One region of the Acetobacterium sp. K1/6 genome, then DNA from elsewhere that is predicted to be linked to it. Evidence: predicted binding sites of a transcription regulator. Region 1 holds the regulator's gene; the other holds the start of a gene.

Region 1 (7,841 bases):
TCATAAATACTCTCACCTCTTTTGAATCCTAAACACCAACTAACCAACTACTAATTATACCTTTTTGAAGCAACGTGTCAAAGCCTTTTTTCGTAGAGCGTGGTATTCCCAAAAGTTGGAAACAAACCTTAATATTAGTACCGACCAATTGTTAATCTGTTGTTCGCCGCGCCATGCGAAATCCGCTTTGCTCCTTTCGCATTGGTCGCGGGCAGTCGCCAACTACAAGCAAGCTTGTGATTGGCTCGTTGCCTGCGCGCAGAATCGGACAGGCGATGCCGTGTCCGCTCCGATGCGTACAACATGATGTAACAATTGTCGGTACGGCACACCAAACCCACATGGCTCGTTGCCTCCACGAAACTTTTCAAAACGCTCACCCGCGTTTTGAGCCGTTCGCGGGCAGTCGCCAAATGTGAGCAAGCTCCCACATGGCTCGTTGCCTCCACGAAAAAGAGTGGCAGCCTTGGCTGCCACTGGTTATTGCCGGTTACAGGCAAATCTTACTCTTTTACTTCCTCATATTCAGCATCGACAACATCATCATCATCACCTTGATCAGACGATTCTTGCTCGTCTGGGGCCTGTTGGGCTGCTGCTTCTTCATACATTTTCTGAGCCAGTGGATAGAAGGCTTCATTTAAAGCTTCGGTAGCCTTGGTAATGGCTTCCACATCTTCGCCTTCGCTGGCTGTTTTTAGTTCTGCCATGGCTGCTTCAACCTTGGCCTTATCTTCTTCTGAAATCTTGCCTTCCATTTCTTTTAATGACTGTTCGGTCTGGTAAAGGGTGGAATCAGCAACGTTTTTCGCTTCGATTAAAGCTTTAACGCGTTTATCTTCTTCAGCATGTTGTTCTGCCTCTTTAACGGCTTTATCAATCTCATCATCACTCATATTCGTGGTGGATTTAATCACGACGTTCTGAGACTTCCCGGTTCCCATATCCTTAGCAGATACATTAACAATCCCATTGGCATCAATATCAAAGGTTACCTCGATTTGTGGAATACCACGACGTGCGGATGGAATACCTGTTAATTGGAATCGACCCAAGGTTTTATTATCCTTGGACATTTCGCGTTCACCTTGTAAAACATGGATATCAACAGCGGTCTGATTATCAGCTGCGGTCGAGAAGGTCTGACTTCTCTTGGTTGGGATGGTGGTATTACGGTCGATTAATCGGGTAAATACACCGCCCAGGGTTTCAATCCCCAGTGATAATGGCGTTACATCAAGGAGTAATACATCATGGACTTCACCAGCTAATACACCAGCCTGGATCGCTGCTCCAATCGCAACACATTCATCCGGATTAATTCCTTTATACGCATCTTCACCGGTAATATTTTTAACTGCATCCTGTACTGCCGGTGTTCTTGTGGAACCACCAACCAGGATTACCTTGTCCAACTCATTCTTGGAAAGACCGGCATCCTTCATGGCTTTTTCAACTGGTCCGATGGTACTCTTCACCAGGTCAGAAGTTAATTCATCAAATTTAGCGCGGGTCAGCGATAATTCCAAATGCTGTGGACCTTCTGCCGTTGCCGTAATAAATGGTAAATTAATGTCTGATTTCATAACCGTTGATAATTCGATTTTAGCTTTTTCAGCCGCTTCTTTAAGTCTCTGAAGGGCCATTTTATCATTTTTAAGATCCAGTCCGTGGGTTTTCTTAAACTCTGCTGCCATCCAATCGATGATTTTCTGGTCAAAGTCATCACCACCTAAATGATTATTCCCATTGGTTGATTTAACTTCGAAAACGCCATCGCCAAGTTCCAGAATTGATACATCAAAGGTTCCGCCCCCAAGGTCATAAACCATGATCTTATCATTGGCATCTTTGTCTAAGCCATAGGCTAAAGCGGCTGCAGTTGGTTCATTGATAATTCTTAAAACTTCCAGCCCGGCAATCCGACCAGCATCTTTGGTCGCTTGTCTTTGGGCATCACTGAAGTACGCTGGTACCGTAATAACTGCTTTTGTAACCGTTTCTCCCAGATAAGCTTCAGCATCTGCTTTTAATTTTTGCAGAATCATCGCTGAAATTTCCTGAGGGGTATAACTTTTATCATCAACTGTTACTTTTTTATCGGTGCCCATATCGCGTTTAATTGATGAAATAGTGCGGTCCGGATTCGTAACGGCTTGTCGTTTGGCAACCTGTCCAACTAATCGTTCGCCATCTTTGGCAAAAGCAACAACCGATGGGGTCGTTCTGTTTCCTTCTGCGTTAGGGATAACGACGGCTTCACCGCCTTCTAAAACGGCAACACACGAATTTGTGGTCCCTAAGTCAATCCCGATAATTTTTTCTTTACTCATATCTATTTCCTCCTGTAATTTTGCTTTTAAGTTTATTCTATTAAAATGAAAATTCAGTACTGGTGCTTTCCACCAGCAGATTTTCAACTTTAGACGGGTTATGTCTTAATTAATATTATTTGCTACAAACCTTAACCATCGCTGGTCGGATCACCTTACCCTTGAATTTGTAACCTTTTTGGAAAACATCAATAATATCCTGGTCTTCCTTTTGCTCATCTGTACCGACCGCCACACCGTGGTGGAGATTTGGATCAAAGGGACCTTCACAAACAATTTCTTCCAGACCTTCTTCTTTGAGCACATCCTTAAGTTGTTTAAAAACCATTTCCAATCCGTCAATATAGCCCTTGGCTTCCTCACTGGCATCGGTTAGGGCGGCTTGCGCCCGCTCCAGATTGTCCATTACTGGCAACAGCTTGGTAGCAAAGTTTTCTGATGCGAACTGATACATTTCTGTTTTTTCTTTTTGACTTCGCTTTTTGAAGTTCTCAAAATCAGCCTGAAGTCGAACCAAGCGATTCAATACAGCCTCATCCTCCTTTACACTCTCTAATACCTCTTCCGGCGATGCTGTTTCGTCAATGTCATCTGTTAATTCCTCGTCGGTTACCGCGTCAGCTTCTTTTAGCGTTTGTTCATTTTCTTCGATGGTTTGGATTTCCTCTTCTTTTATCATTTAATCACCTATTTCATTAATAAATTTGAGATATGTAAATTTAACTCATTACGTATGTAATTGAGAACCGATGAGACATTGTCATAGTTCATCCGAGTCGGCCCAATCACGCCAAAGGCCCCCATCATCTCGCCATCCAGTTCATAGGTGGAGGTAATGATGCTAAAATCCTTAAGGTTTTCATTGTCATTTTCACTGCCTATTTTAATGCGGATGATCTGGTTGCCGTCTTTCGATGTCATCATTTCCGACAACACCTGTTTTTCCTGAACAATATTGATCAGTTGTTTAATCTTATTCACATCACTGAATTCCGGATAATTGAAAAGGTTCGTTAACCCCGTGGAGTGAACTTCCGAGTCATCCTCCATCAAGACTTTTTTAAGTTGGGGGATAATTTCGTGAATCAGCTTACTCTCGGCTGGTGACAATTCCTGGATCTGATCAATAAGCTCCGAACTCATGTCACTGAGAATGGTGTTTTTCAGAAAGCCATTAATCACATTGGAAAGCTTTAGCGCCAGAATCGCGTCTACCTCCTGAGAAAGGGTTACCTCAATATTTTTGGCCATCCCCTCCTGGGTCACTACTACCATAAGTACCCTGTTTTTAATTAATGAAACAATCTGAACATGCTTACAGTTAAAATTTGTAACCCGAGGTGCCAGAACCACTGCTGTGTAATTGGTTAGCTGAGACAGAACCTGCGCCGTATGGGACATCGTCAGCCCCAGTTCAGTGGTATGATCCAGAAAACCCCGATGAATATCCGTTCGGATCATCTTCTCAAGTTTCTGAATCTCCATGATTTCATCCACATAATAACGATACGCCTGCTGGGTCGGAATCCGTCCCGAAGAGGTATGGGGTTGAACTAAAAAACCTAACTCTTCAAGATCTGCCATTTCATTTCGGATGGTGGCCGGGCTGATACCCAGGTTACATCTTTTTGAAAGGGTCCGGGAGCCAACCGGCTCGGCCGTATTAATATAATCACGGATGATCACTTCAAGTATTTTCTTTTTACGTGCGTTAAGTTCCATGATTCACCTCGTTATTAGCACTCACAATAATCGAGTGCTAACATCTGAGTTAAATATAACATCCTACCCCCTACATTGTCAACTAGTTTCTATAATAGCTTGCTCACCTTTTAAAGTTTTCTTAAGATATTTTTTTGATCTGATTTCATCTATAGAAAAGCCATAAATACCTGGTTTCCAAAATCCTGTCCTTTTGGTGTCAGCTTTAAAAATGACCCATCCCAATTAAGCAAACCATCAGCAATCAGCGGCTTTATGACCTCACCATATCGATCCCAATAACTTTGGCCAAAACGGGCAAAAAAATCACTATCCCGAATGCCGCAAAGCTTACGCAAACCTAAAAACATCCACTCACTCATCATTTCCCGGGGCGTCATCTCAGCTTCTAATGTTGCTGGGGATTCTCCGGCCTTGATGACATCGATATACTGACTTAGTGCATTGGTGTTACCATAGCGCCGACTATTAAAATAACCATGGGCACCCAGACCAAAGCCCAGATAGGGCACCAGTTCCCAATATTTAATGTTGTGGCGGCTTTGATAGCCGGGCTTACAGTAACTGGAAATCTCATAATGGTCATAACCCTGCTCTTTTAGAAACGCATCGACTGCCCAGTGCATTTCCCGCTCTTCATCTTCATCGGGCAAATTTAGCTGCCCCGCTGCGACCCAATTGGCCATCGGGGTACCCGGCTCTAAAATTAAGCTGTAGCACGACAGATGGGTGGGCGCAAAAGACATCAGCGCGATCAGTGTCGCCATCACATCCGATCGTTTCTGACCCGGTAAACCGACCATCACATCGACGCTGATGTTTGAAAAACCGACGTTTTTTAAAATTTCCATCGATTTAATAAAATCCGACTGGCTGTGAATCCGACCGAGGATTTGAAGCAGAAAGTCCTGCCAGGCCTGCAGACCCATACTGATCCGATTGATCCCCGCTTTCTTATAGCGGCTGGCCTTCTCTTCTGTTAAGGTTCCCGGATTAATTTCAATGGTGATTTCCGCCGTATCCTCAATTACAAAGACTTCCTTTATAAGAGACAATGTTTTTTCAATATAACCGGGTGCAATCGACGATGGGGTACCGCCCCCCAAATAGATGGTGTCCACAGCCGGTAAAACACCATTGATTTCCTTGTGACGTCTTATTTCCTTTTCCAGTGCATCAAAATACTCCCCAATCCGCTCCTCGCTCTGGGCGGAAAGAGAAGTAAAATCACAATAGGCACATTTTTTTTTGCAAAAAGGGATATGGCAATAAATACCTAGTGTATTTTTGGGTTGACTACCTAACGCCTTAGTTTTTGTGGTATTCATTCATTCTCCTCGCATTTTAAAGACTTTTTTTCTTTGATTTATGCTATAATTATAACATAGTCATTACCTATAATTAGAAACTAAACGAAGTCACAGAAAGGAAATCATCAATGAAAAAAGTAACCACCATTGCCATCATTGCCGGCGCAGCTGCAATCGTTCCAGCCTATTTTCTGGTACGAAAACTGCTTGACAAAAAGAAGTCGTCAAAAACCATCACTACCGCTCAGCCTGCCTCTAAAGCGATCAAGGCCGCAGGTTCTAAAGCGGCAAACCAGCAAACCGCGGCACGCATCGATCCAGAGCAACTTAAAACAATTCTCCCGGCAGAGGTTCATCCTGCCCCAAAAGCCGATCAGGAAAAAAACGCCTATCCGGGTCTGATTGCGCCAAACGGACGAATCCTATATAACTTCAAAGATGAAAATAACCTCATCTTCTGTGACGAAACCCAGCTCGGCAAACGTCTGATCCAACTCGAAAACTCGATTAATATTCGGGATATCGGCGGCTATACCGGAATGGACGGCCGAAAGATAAAATGGCGAAAGGTTATCCGCAGTGAAGAACTGGCCCATCTGTCCGATAAAGATGTGTCTTATTTTGCCGCGCTGCGACTCAAACATGTCTTTGATTTTAGAAACAAATCCAAAGCCGAACGACAGGTTGACCGCCTGCCCAAAACAGCCGAGTATCACCTGTTGCCAATTTTCTCCGGCGATGATATGGGACTGGATCACAAAGATTTTACCCAGCCGGGCATGGTGGATGCCTTTATGCGTCGTATCTATAAGCTCCAGACCGAAGATCGGGCCCAACGCTTCGCCGAGGTGCTTAAGTATTTAACTGAACCTTCTGAATCCCCCATTCTTTACCATTGCACCAACGGCAAGGACCGCACCGGTTTTATGACTTATCTGATTTTAAGCATTTTAGGCGTAAAAGAGGATGTGATCCTTTCTGATTACACCCTTACCAACCTGACCTTCGACGAAAGCTATAACCTCCTGGGCAATATCATGTCCGAGGAATTAGGCATCGAGAATTATCACCTCTGGGAATTTTACGGTGTCAAGCCGGATTGGCTAAAGACTTCGATGGATTATGTCAACACTCATTTTGGAAATGTTGAAACCTATTTAATGGAAAAAACCGATTTACGGGAGAAAGATTTTAAAAAGATCCGTGATAATTTATTAGCGAAATAAGGAGGAAACGCCAATGCAAATGGAACAATTGGGCAAAATTGCCCGGGAAGCCGGCATTTTACTGGCCGCTACCGATACCAAAACACGAAACGCTGGTTTACTTGCCATTGCCAAAGCACTAGAAGAAAATACCTACGCCATTGTCGCCGCCAACCTGGCGGATATGAAACGCTCTCAAGAGGAAAAGCTGGGCGCCCCACTGCTTAAACGCCTGACCTTTGATGCTGACAAAATCAATGACGTGATCGAGGGCATTCACAGCCTGATCGAGCTCACCGATCCTCTGGGGGCCACCAAGCTCTCAACACAACTGGATGAAGGTCTTGATCTCTACAAGGTCACCTGTCCGATTGGCGTTATTGGGGTAATTTTTGAATCCCGTCCCGATGCCTTTGTGCAGATTTCCACGCTTTGTCTTAAAAGCGGCAATGCCGTCCTCTTAAAAGGTGGCCGCGAAGCTCTGGAAACCAATCGTATTCTCGCCAAAATCATTCATGAGGCCACTGCCTCAGTAGGTCTGCCCACTAATTGGATTCAAAATTTGGAAACCCGCGAAGACGTCACGGCCATGCTGGCTCTGGATCAGTATATTGATCTGATTATTCCCCGGGGCTCTAATCACTTTGTTCAATATATTATGAACAATTCCAACATCCCCGTAATGGGACATGCTGACGGGATCTGCCATGTTTATGCACATGAGGACGCCAATCTGGCGCAAGCTGTGGCAATTATCGTTGATTCCAAAACGCAATATGTAGCCGCCTGCAATACCTTGGAAACGCTATTGGTTAATGAAAAAATTGCGGCGGCGCTACTGCCAACACTTAAAACCGCACTCGAAGCAAAGGGTGTTCATATCAAGGGTGATCCCGCCACCCAGGCGATTATCCCAGTGGAAGCGGCTACCGAAGTGGACTGGAAAACCGAATACCTCGATTATATCCTTTCAATCAAAATTGTTCCTGATCTGGCTGCTGCCATTAATCACATCAACACCTATGGCTCCGGTCATACCGATGTGATTTTAACCACCACCGAAGCGACTGCCCAAACCTTTATGACGCTGGTGGATTCTGCCGGAGTATTCTGGAACTGTTCCACCCGCTTCAGCGACGGCTTCCGGTTTGGCTTTGGCGCCGAGGTCGGAATCAGCACTGGCAAACTTCACGCCCGCGGCCCGGTGGGGCTTGATGGACTGCTGAGTTACAAGTTTAAGCTACTGGGCCATGGCCAATGCGTGGCTGATT
Region 2 (7,841 bases), on a different contig from region 1:
CATCGCGGCGACAAAATCGGTATTATCGGACCCAATGGCGCTGGTAAAACGACCCTCTTTCGCATCTTGCAAGAAAAACTGGCCGCTGATGCTGGTGAAATTCGCCGGGGTCAAAAAGTTCATATCGGCTATTTCGATCAGGAGCATCAGGATCTAAAGAAATTCTACAACGAAAATCTTTTAGAAGCGCTGTGGGATGTTGATTCAAAATTGACTGAAGGCGAACTGCGAAATATCCTGGCAGCCTTTTTATTTGTGGGTGACGAGGTCTTCAAACCAATCAACACCCTATCTGGCGGTGAAAAGGCACGATTGCTACTGGCCCGTCTGATGATCTCCCAATCGAACTTCCTGCTGATGGATGAGCCCACCAATCATATCGACATGGATACCAAGGAAATTCTTGAAAGTGCCTTGAGCCAATATGAAGGAACCCTACTATTTATCTCGCATGATCGATATTTTCTTAACCGGATCTCAACACAGATCTACCAATTTTCTGCCGATGGTATGGAAATCCATCTGGGCAACTATGACGACTATGTAAAACATAAGACCGATGCTTCCGAACGGGAAGCGGTTATTGCGGCTGAAAACAAAACCGTTCCAACTAAAACACAACAGAAAACGGATCGCAAGAAACAAAAAGAAGAAGAAGCCAGAATGCGGCTCTTAAAGAAAAAAGTTAAAGAAATCGAAGAAGACATTCTAACAACGGAACAAAAAATCGAGTCCATTGAAGCCGCGATGTGTGCCCCGGATTTCTACGATAATCTCACCCTGGCAGCAGAAATCAATCTCACCTATGAAGCGCATAAGCAACAGCTGTCTGAACTGACTGATTCCTGGGAGATCGCCCTGATGGCTCTGGAAAACGAGTAAACTTTAATGTACAACTGTGATTTTGTAAAATACTTTAAAAAATTTTGGAGGAAACAATGAAACTAACAACGAATGAAAAAAGAGTCTTAAATACCCTGTTTAAAGATGTTAAAGGCACCACCAGAAATACTATGCTGATTGCCCTGTACGCCGCTAAACCAACTGATGACGAATCCCCAGATGCCCAGTCAATGATCACCCTGCTTAACGGTCTGATTGTCAAACTGGCTGAATTGGAACAACCAGAAATGGAAGTACTTTTTGCTGGTATCCCCTACGATGTTGACTAAACGGTTCTAAATCCTTAAAAATAAAAGGCAGCCTCGAAATGAGACTGCCTTTTATTTTATTTAAATCGATTAATCGTATTGATGTAGCCTTAAGGCTTACATCATTGGCATTCCGCCCATACCGCCTGGCATTCCGCCCATACCGGCATCTTCGCTAGGAAGATCGGCAACTGCTACTTCAGTCGTCAAGAACATTGCCGAAACACTGGCTGCGTTTTGAATCGCAGAACGGGTTACCTTGGTTGGGTCAATGATTCCAGCCTGGAACATATCAACAAACTCACCTTTAGCAGCGTCATAACCAACGCCAACTTTTTTACCAGCCATTTGCGAAACAATAACAGAGCCTTCAAGACCAGCATTATCAGCAATTTGACGCATTGGTTCTTCGATTGCCCGACGGATAATGTAAGCGCCAGTTTTTTCGTCGCCTTCGAGGGTTTCAATTAAAGCATCAACTTTTGGAATCGCATTGATATAAGCAGTACCACCACCGGATACAACGCCTTCTTCAACCGCTGCTCGAGTCGCATTCAAGGCGTCTTCAATTCGATATTTGATTTCTTTAAGTTCAGTTTCGGTGGCTGCACCAACCTGAATAACCGCTACGCCACCAGATAATTTAGCCAAACGTTCCTGTAATTTCTCTTTATCATATTCTGAAGAAGTTTCTGGAATCTGCGCTTTGATCTGACGAATTCGTTCGGCCACCGCGTCTTTGTTTCCGCTACCTTCAACAATAATAGTATCTTCTTTATCAACTTTAACCTGACGGGCACGACCTAATTGTTCGATGGTGGTAGTTTTAAGTTCCAGACCCAGTTCATCCGAAATAACTTCGCCACCCGTTAATGCCGCAATATCAGCCAACATTGCTTTACGTCGGTCGCCAAAGCCGGGTGCTTTTACAGCGACACAGTTAAAGGTTCCTCGTAATTTATTAACAACCAATGTTGCTAATGCTTCGCCCTCGACATCTTCCGCAATGATTAACAGTTTGCTGCCAGATTGAACGATTTGTTCCAGAATCGGTAAAATTTCTTGAATATTTGTAATTTTTTTGTCTGTGATTAAGATATATGGATTATCAAGGATGGCAACCATTTTTTCGGTATCCGTTGCCATGTAGGCTGATAAGTAACCACGGTCAAATTGCATCCCTTCGGTAAATTCCAGTTCAGTACCCATGCCTTTGCCTTCTTCAACTGTGATAACACCGTCATCACCAACTTTATCCATGGCTTCGGAAATCAGTTTACCAATTTCAGCATCAGCTGCCGAAATGGATGCAACCTGAGCGATTGCTTCTTTGCTTTCGATTTTTTTGCTGTTTGCTTTTAATTCTTCAACAACAGCCACAACTGCTTTTTCAATTCCTTTTTTGAGGACCATTGGATTTGCACCGGCAACAACATTACGGTTACCTTCTCGAACAATTGCCTGAGCCAATAAGGTGGCTGTGGTTGTTCCATCACCAGCAACGTCATTCGTTTTGGTAGCGACTTCTTTAACCAGCTGAGCACCCATGTTTTCAAAGGCATCTTCCAGTTCAATTTCTTTGGCAATGGTTACCCCATCATTGGTGATGGTTGGTGAACCATATGATTTTGCTAAAATAACATTTCTTCCTTTTGGTCCTAATGTTACCTTAACGGTGTTTGCTAATTTGTCTACACCAGCGATCAGTGATTCTCTGGCATCTTCACGAAACTTTATTTCTTTAGCCATATTATTTTCCTCCTGTTTTTCTAAATTTTATTATTCTACGATTGCTAAAATATCAGCTTGACGGATGATTAAAAACTCTTCATCGCCAATTTTCACTTCATTACCGGAGTATTTGGAATAGATAACTTCATCATCTACCTTAACATCCAATGGCACTTTTTTACCATCAATAATTTCTCCAGTTCCAACTGCAACTACCTTACCCTGCTGTGGTTTTTCCTGGGCAGATCCTGGTAAAACAATTCCACCTAAAGTTTTTACTTCTTCAGCTTTAACTTTAATAACTACTTTGTCACCTAAAGGTCTTAAACTCATTTTTTCCTCCATTTGATTATATTGGGTACCTTGTACCTTTTTTTCTTTTATTAGCACTCATTCATCCTGAGTGCTAATAGTATTTTAAATGATTTGCAGATTGATTGCAAGTGTTTTTTCCCTTTTTGTTGATCTTAATTTTTTTTAAGATTGTTTTAATTTTTAAAGAGGATACAGTTCTCTTTATATAAATGCGTTTACCCTTTTAACTTAAGCATTCTTCCCTGACTCGTTTCATTACCGGGTACCAATTTTTAAACCTGGAATGCCATTAAGACTCAGGTCACTTTCTTTCCCATTGATATAATTATAATAAGCCATGGAACCGATCATGGCGGCATTATCGGTGCAGAGAATGGGATCAGGATAGAACAGGGTCATGCCTGCTGCTACTGCTGCCTGCCCCATCATTTCACGCAATAGCGAATTGCAGGATACCCCTCCGGCCATACAGATGGTCTTCATACCAATGCTTTTGGCGCAGGCGATGGTTTTGCTCACTAACACCTCGATAACAGCCATCTGGAAAGAAGCCGCCACATCATTGGGATTGATCGCTTCGGTTTTCATTTTTTTGCCATTGAGATAATTAAGCACCGCTGATTTTAAGCCACTAAAGCTAAAATCATACTGGGTTTTATCGAGCATCACCCGCGGAAAAGGGATCGCGTCGGGGTTGCCATTTTTTGCCGCCGCATCAATGGCCGGACCGCCAGGATATCCCAGCCCCAAAACTCGGGAAATTTTATCAAAGGCTTCCCCGGCGGCATCATCAATGGTTCGTCCCAAAACCTTAAAGGTCTGGTAATCTTCCACTAATACCAGATGACTGTGGCCACCAGATACTACCAATGTCAGAAAGGGCGGTGTAAGCTCTGGATACTGCAGAAAATTAGCCGCAATGTGACCTTCGATATGGTGTACGCCAATCAGCGGTTTTCCCAGACTGTAAGCCATCGCTTTTGCCGTTGAGAGACCAATTAGCAGTGCCCCCACCAAACCTGGACCGTTGGTCACGGCAATGGCATCCATCTCAGCCAGGGTCAGCCGGCTTTCTTCCAGGGCTTCATCGATGATATAAGGCAGTTTGGTCACGTGATTGCGAGAAGCAATCTCCGGCACTACGCCCCCATATTTTTGATGAATATCAATTTGGGAATAAATCCGATTGGTCAGTATTTTTCGACCATCTTCTACAATGGCCACAGATGTTTCATCACAGGACGTCTCAATGCTAAGAATTTTCATGTTTACCTCGATTAAATTTACAATTTATTTGTTCGTGTTTGTTTAAATAACACCAGCCCCGTTGTGAGGGTCGTCAGCCCCAGAGGTACCAGGATGTAGGCGACCATTCGACCGATCATGGTAAAGAAAAAAGGCTCGGGTACAATCCAGATGAGTCGGTCAGTTGATGGATCCATAATCCATAAGTCGTTCGAAAAAAACAACTGATGAAAAAGAATGAACGTGTCGCTAAAATTAAAAATAAAGCATGCGCCAATAATCAGAAAGATTACCATAAAAATGGTCGATCCATAAAATAAAGCCTTGAGTATGGCCTTCTTGTTGTATTTTAAAAGAATCACAAAGGCTATCAGTGCCAGACTCATCGCCGCGTTTCGAAGGCCAAGAAAGAATAACAGCAGATCTCTGACATCATCCATATGGGTGATTTCTTTCTCGTTGAAAACAGACACATAATCCACTACGTTTTTGGCGTTTTCCGGAGCCAAACGGGCTTTGATGTCAAAATCCTGCCGGTTTCCTTTTAAGTAGCTGATCATTTCTGTGACCACCAACTCCATATCCGGGGGATAAACACCAGTGTTTTTAGTGACCTGATTCTTTTCCATCTGGTCCATATAAAACGCTTTGTCAAAGACTGCCACTTCAATGCCGCTGATAAAAATTATTACTGGAAACAAAATTCCCAGCAACACCGAAAATATTTTAATGCTTTTATTCAAGTCCATACCTCCACATGATGATTGCGTCCATTCCCAGGCCATAGTAATCTTTACGTCGACCCTCCCGGGTAAACTTATTTTTTAAATAAAAATTAAGGGCCGGCTGATTATCCCCTCTTACTTCCAGGGTCATTCCCACACAGCCTTTCTCTTGTGCCAGAGCAAGCATCGCATTCATAATGCTTTGCCCAACCCCGATCTGTCGATAAGCTTCTAGCACCGCAATATTAGTTATGTGCGCTTCGTCAATTACCTGCCAAAAACCGCCAAACCCTATAATTTCGCCGTCCGCTTCGGCCACAATATAATTTGAGAGACAGTTTTTTATTTCGGCATGATAGGAATCCTGGGTCCAATTATGTAAAAAACAAGCCTGATCCACCTTAAAAACCCCAGGGACATCCTGGGACCTCATTAAACGATAGCGGACCATCATTTTTTATGCTCTTCGGCGTAGGAAGGCCGGATGTAAAAGGGTTCCACTTCCAGATAATGGCTGGTTTCGCCTTTTAATGCTCGCTCCAAGACCAGGGCACCCGCTGATGACGCCCGATTCATGTTGAGATAATTAGGTACCAGCCGGGCGGTTGGAAGGGCTTCTTGCAGGATTTGTGAAAACCGCGGTAAGCCATCACCCAAAAAATAGATGGTCTCATTTCTCGCTTTTAAAAAAGCAATGAGATCATCAATTTCCATCACCGCATCGGCCATATCCCGAACCAGCTGGTCGTCCTCAAAATGGAAAACCCCGGTATAGGTCTGGTTTCTCTGGGCATCCAGGAGCGGACAAATCAGACCCTTGGCAAAGGGAATATTCATCGCCAGGGCTTCCAGGGTGGACACCCCGACCACCGGTTTATTGAGGGCCTGGGCAAATCCCTTAACAGTAGCCATGCCAATACGCAGCCCGGTAAAAGAACCCGGACCGGAAACAATGCCGAAAACATCAATATCCGCTATGGAAAGCCCCCCATCACTGAGCAAATGATCAATAGCAATCATCAGTTTCTCCGAGTGTTTTTTTTGATGATTAATAATCATTTCGCCAACTAATTTTTCTTCATCTAATATGGCAACCGATGCCACAATGGTCGATGTATCAATGGTGAGTGTATTCATTTTTTATCTTTCCTTCTCAAATTATATTATCATTAAACTTTTGAAAATCCTTCTATTTTACAAAGAGAAGGTACCGATCATCACTTATTAGTGATCGGCACGCTTTCTCATTAAATTTCTTTATTTCTTTTTAAGCTTTGCGAGTGCAGTCAACTCTTTATCAATTTGTTTTAGTTTTTCGTCGGAGAAAAACTCGTCGGGAAGTAATTTCTGAGCCTTATCAAAACAGATCCCCATTTTGATAGCCATCTGCAGATAGTCACTTTCAAAAGTTTCATCGCCAAAATAATTTCTTAAAATCTTCATGACATCGTCATCGTCGACCAGCTCCCGTACTTTAGAGTGGATGCAGAGGTACTCTTCATCATGGCCGCCAAACAGACTTTTGAAAAAGCCCTTTTTCTTTTCAGTGCAATTAACCAATTTTTCAAAGGTAATCCCCACCAAGGACTCATCTGAATTGACCAGTTCAATAATCTTATCAATACACTCCTCAGTAAATATCCCATTAGAAAACTCGACTAACTTACGCAACGGGGTGTTGGCTAACATGGTCATAAAAAAATCGTCTTCTCTATTATGGTCATTTCCCATAATCTCTTCAAAACCAGACAGCAATAGTTTTAGAATGGTTTGTCCCCGATCCGTTTTTTCAAAATCACTGAGATAGGATAACGGGTTAATGGGATGGATCAGATCTTTGGTAATCTGAACCGAATAAACAATTGGTAAGTCCCGACTGGATGACCCGATATAGATCTGGTGACTGCCTGACTCATGTTCCCAGGATTTGGTGGTGGGATTGTAGTAAGTAAAGTCACTGAGTCCCAGCTCAAAGCTTATCTCAGCCGAACGCCCTCCGGGGATAAAGACTTTCTTAAATCCACGGAGTTCCCGAATTGGACGAAGGATGGCCGTATCGGATTTTCCAGTATAAAGCTGTATGATCTCTTTGCCGTTCATCACGCCGGTATTGGTGACCTGACATTTAACCGTGACCGTTTTTTCGGCATCGATTGTCAGCTCGGATTCTTCGATCGGTTGATAGTCAAAATGGCTATAGCTAAGCCCAAATCCAAAGGGAAAACGGACCTTCTTTTTTGTAAAGTCGTAATAGCGGTACCCCACAAAAATACTCTCACCGTACACCACCTCATCGTGGATACCGGGAAAATTAATGTAAGCCGGGGTATCCTCCAAACGCATGGGAATGGTTTCTGCTAGTTTGCCACAAAAATTATTTTCTCCAACTAAGAGTTTAGCAATCGCATCACCACCACCCTGACCGCCTAAAAACATCTCAATGATGGCCTTGGGTTGGTGTTCCCAGCTCATATCCACAATGCCACCATTTTGAACAATTACCACTGTTTTAGGCTGAACCTTGCAGATCGCACCAATCAGATCAAGCTGTTTTTGAGGCAGCTTCAAGTGAGTACGGTCATAACCTTCTGACTCATCGTGATCCGGCAAGCCCACAAATAACAGGGCCATTTCCGAATTTTTTGCCACCTCCACCGCCTGTGCGGCCAGATGT

The links. The regulator HrcA, encoded in region 1, represses chaperone genes, less so after heat shock. The targets are predictions, from matches to a motif close to TGTTAGCACTCNNNNNNNNNGAGTGCTAACA.
Region 2: groES (co-chaperone GroES) is a predicted target of HrcA. The motif match lies at 3,264-3,294, and genes of this name have one in related genera.

The regions. Positions count from the first base shown of each region.
Region 1 covers NZ_JAXQGA010000006.1:26,296-34,136, reverse strand. The annotation lists gene dnaJ (molecular chaperone DnaJ) at 1-4, opposite strand, end outside; gene dnaK (molecular chaperone DnaK) at 504-2,333, opposite strand; gene grpE (nucleotide exchange factor GrpE) at 2,449-3,012, opposite strand; gene hrcA (heat-inducible transcriptional repressor HrcA) at 3,021-4,055, opposite strand; gene hemW (radical SAM family heme chaperone HemW) at 4,205-5,383, opposite strand; gene U2P91_RS06765 (tyrosine-protein phosphatase) at 5,494-6,591, shown strand; gene U2P91_RS06760 (glutamate-5-semialdehyde dehydrogenase) at 6,605-7,841, shown strand, end outside.
Region 2 covers NZ_JAXQGA010000001.1:158,765-166,605, forward strand. The annotation lists gene abc-f (ribosomal protection-like ABC-F family protein) at 1-882, shown strand, start outside; gene U2P91_RS00755 (hypothetical protein) at 939-1,172, shown strand; gene groL (chaperonin GroEL) at 1,269-2,900, opposite strand; gene groES (co-chaperone GroES) at 2,931-3,215, opposite strand; gene tsaD (tRNA (adenosine(37)-N6)-threonylcarbamoyltransferase complex transferase subunit TsaD) at 3,453-4,463, opposite strand; gene U2P91_RS00775 (TIGR01906 family membrane protein) at 4,481-5,185, opposite strand; gene rimI (ribosomal protein S18-alanine N-acetyltransferase) at 5,178-5,621, opposite strand; gene tsaB (tRNA (adenosine(37)-N6)-threonylcarbamoyltransferase complex dimerization subunit type 1 TsaB) at 5,618-6,304, opposite strand; gene U2P91_RS00790 (glycoside hydrolase family 3 C-terminal domain-containing protein) at 6,425-7,841, opposite strand, start outside.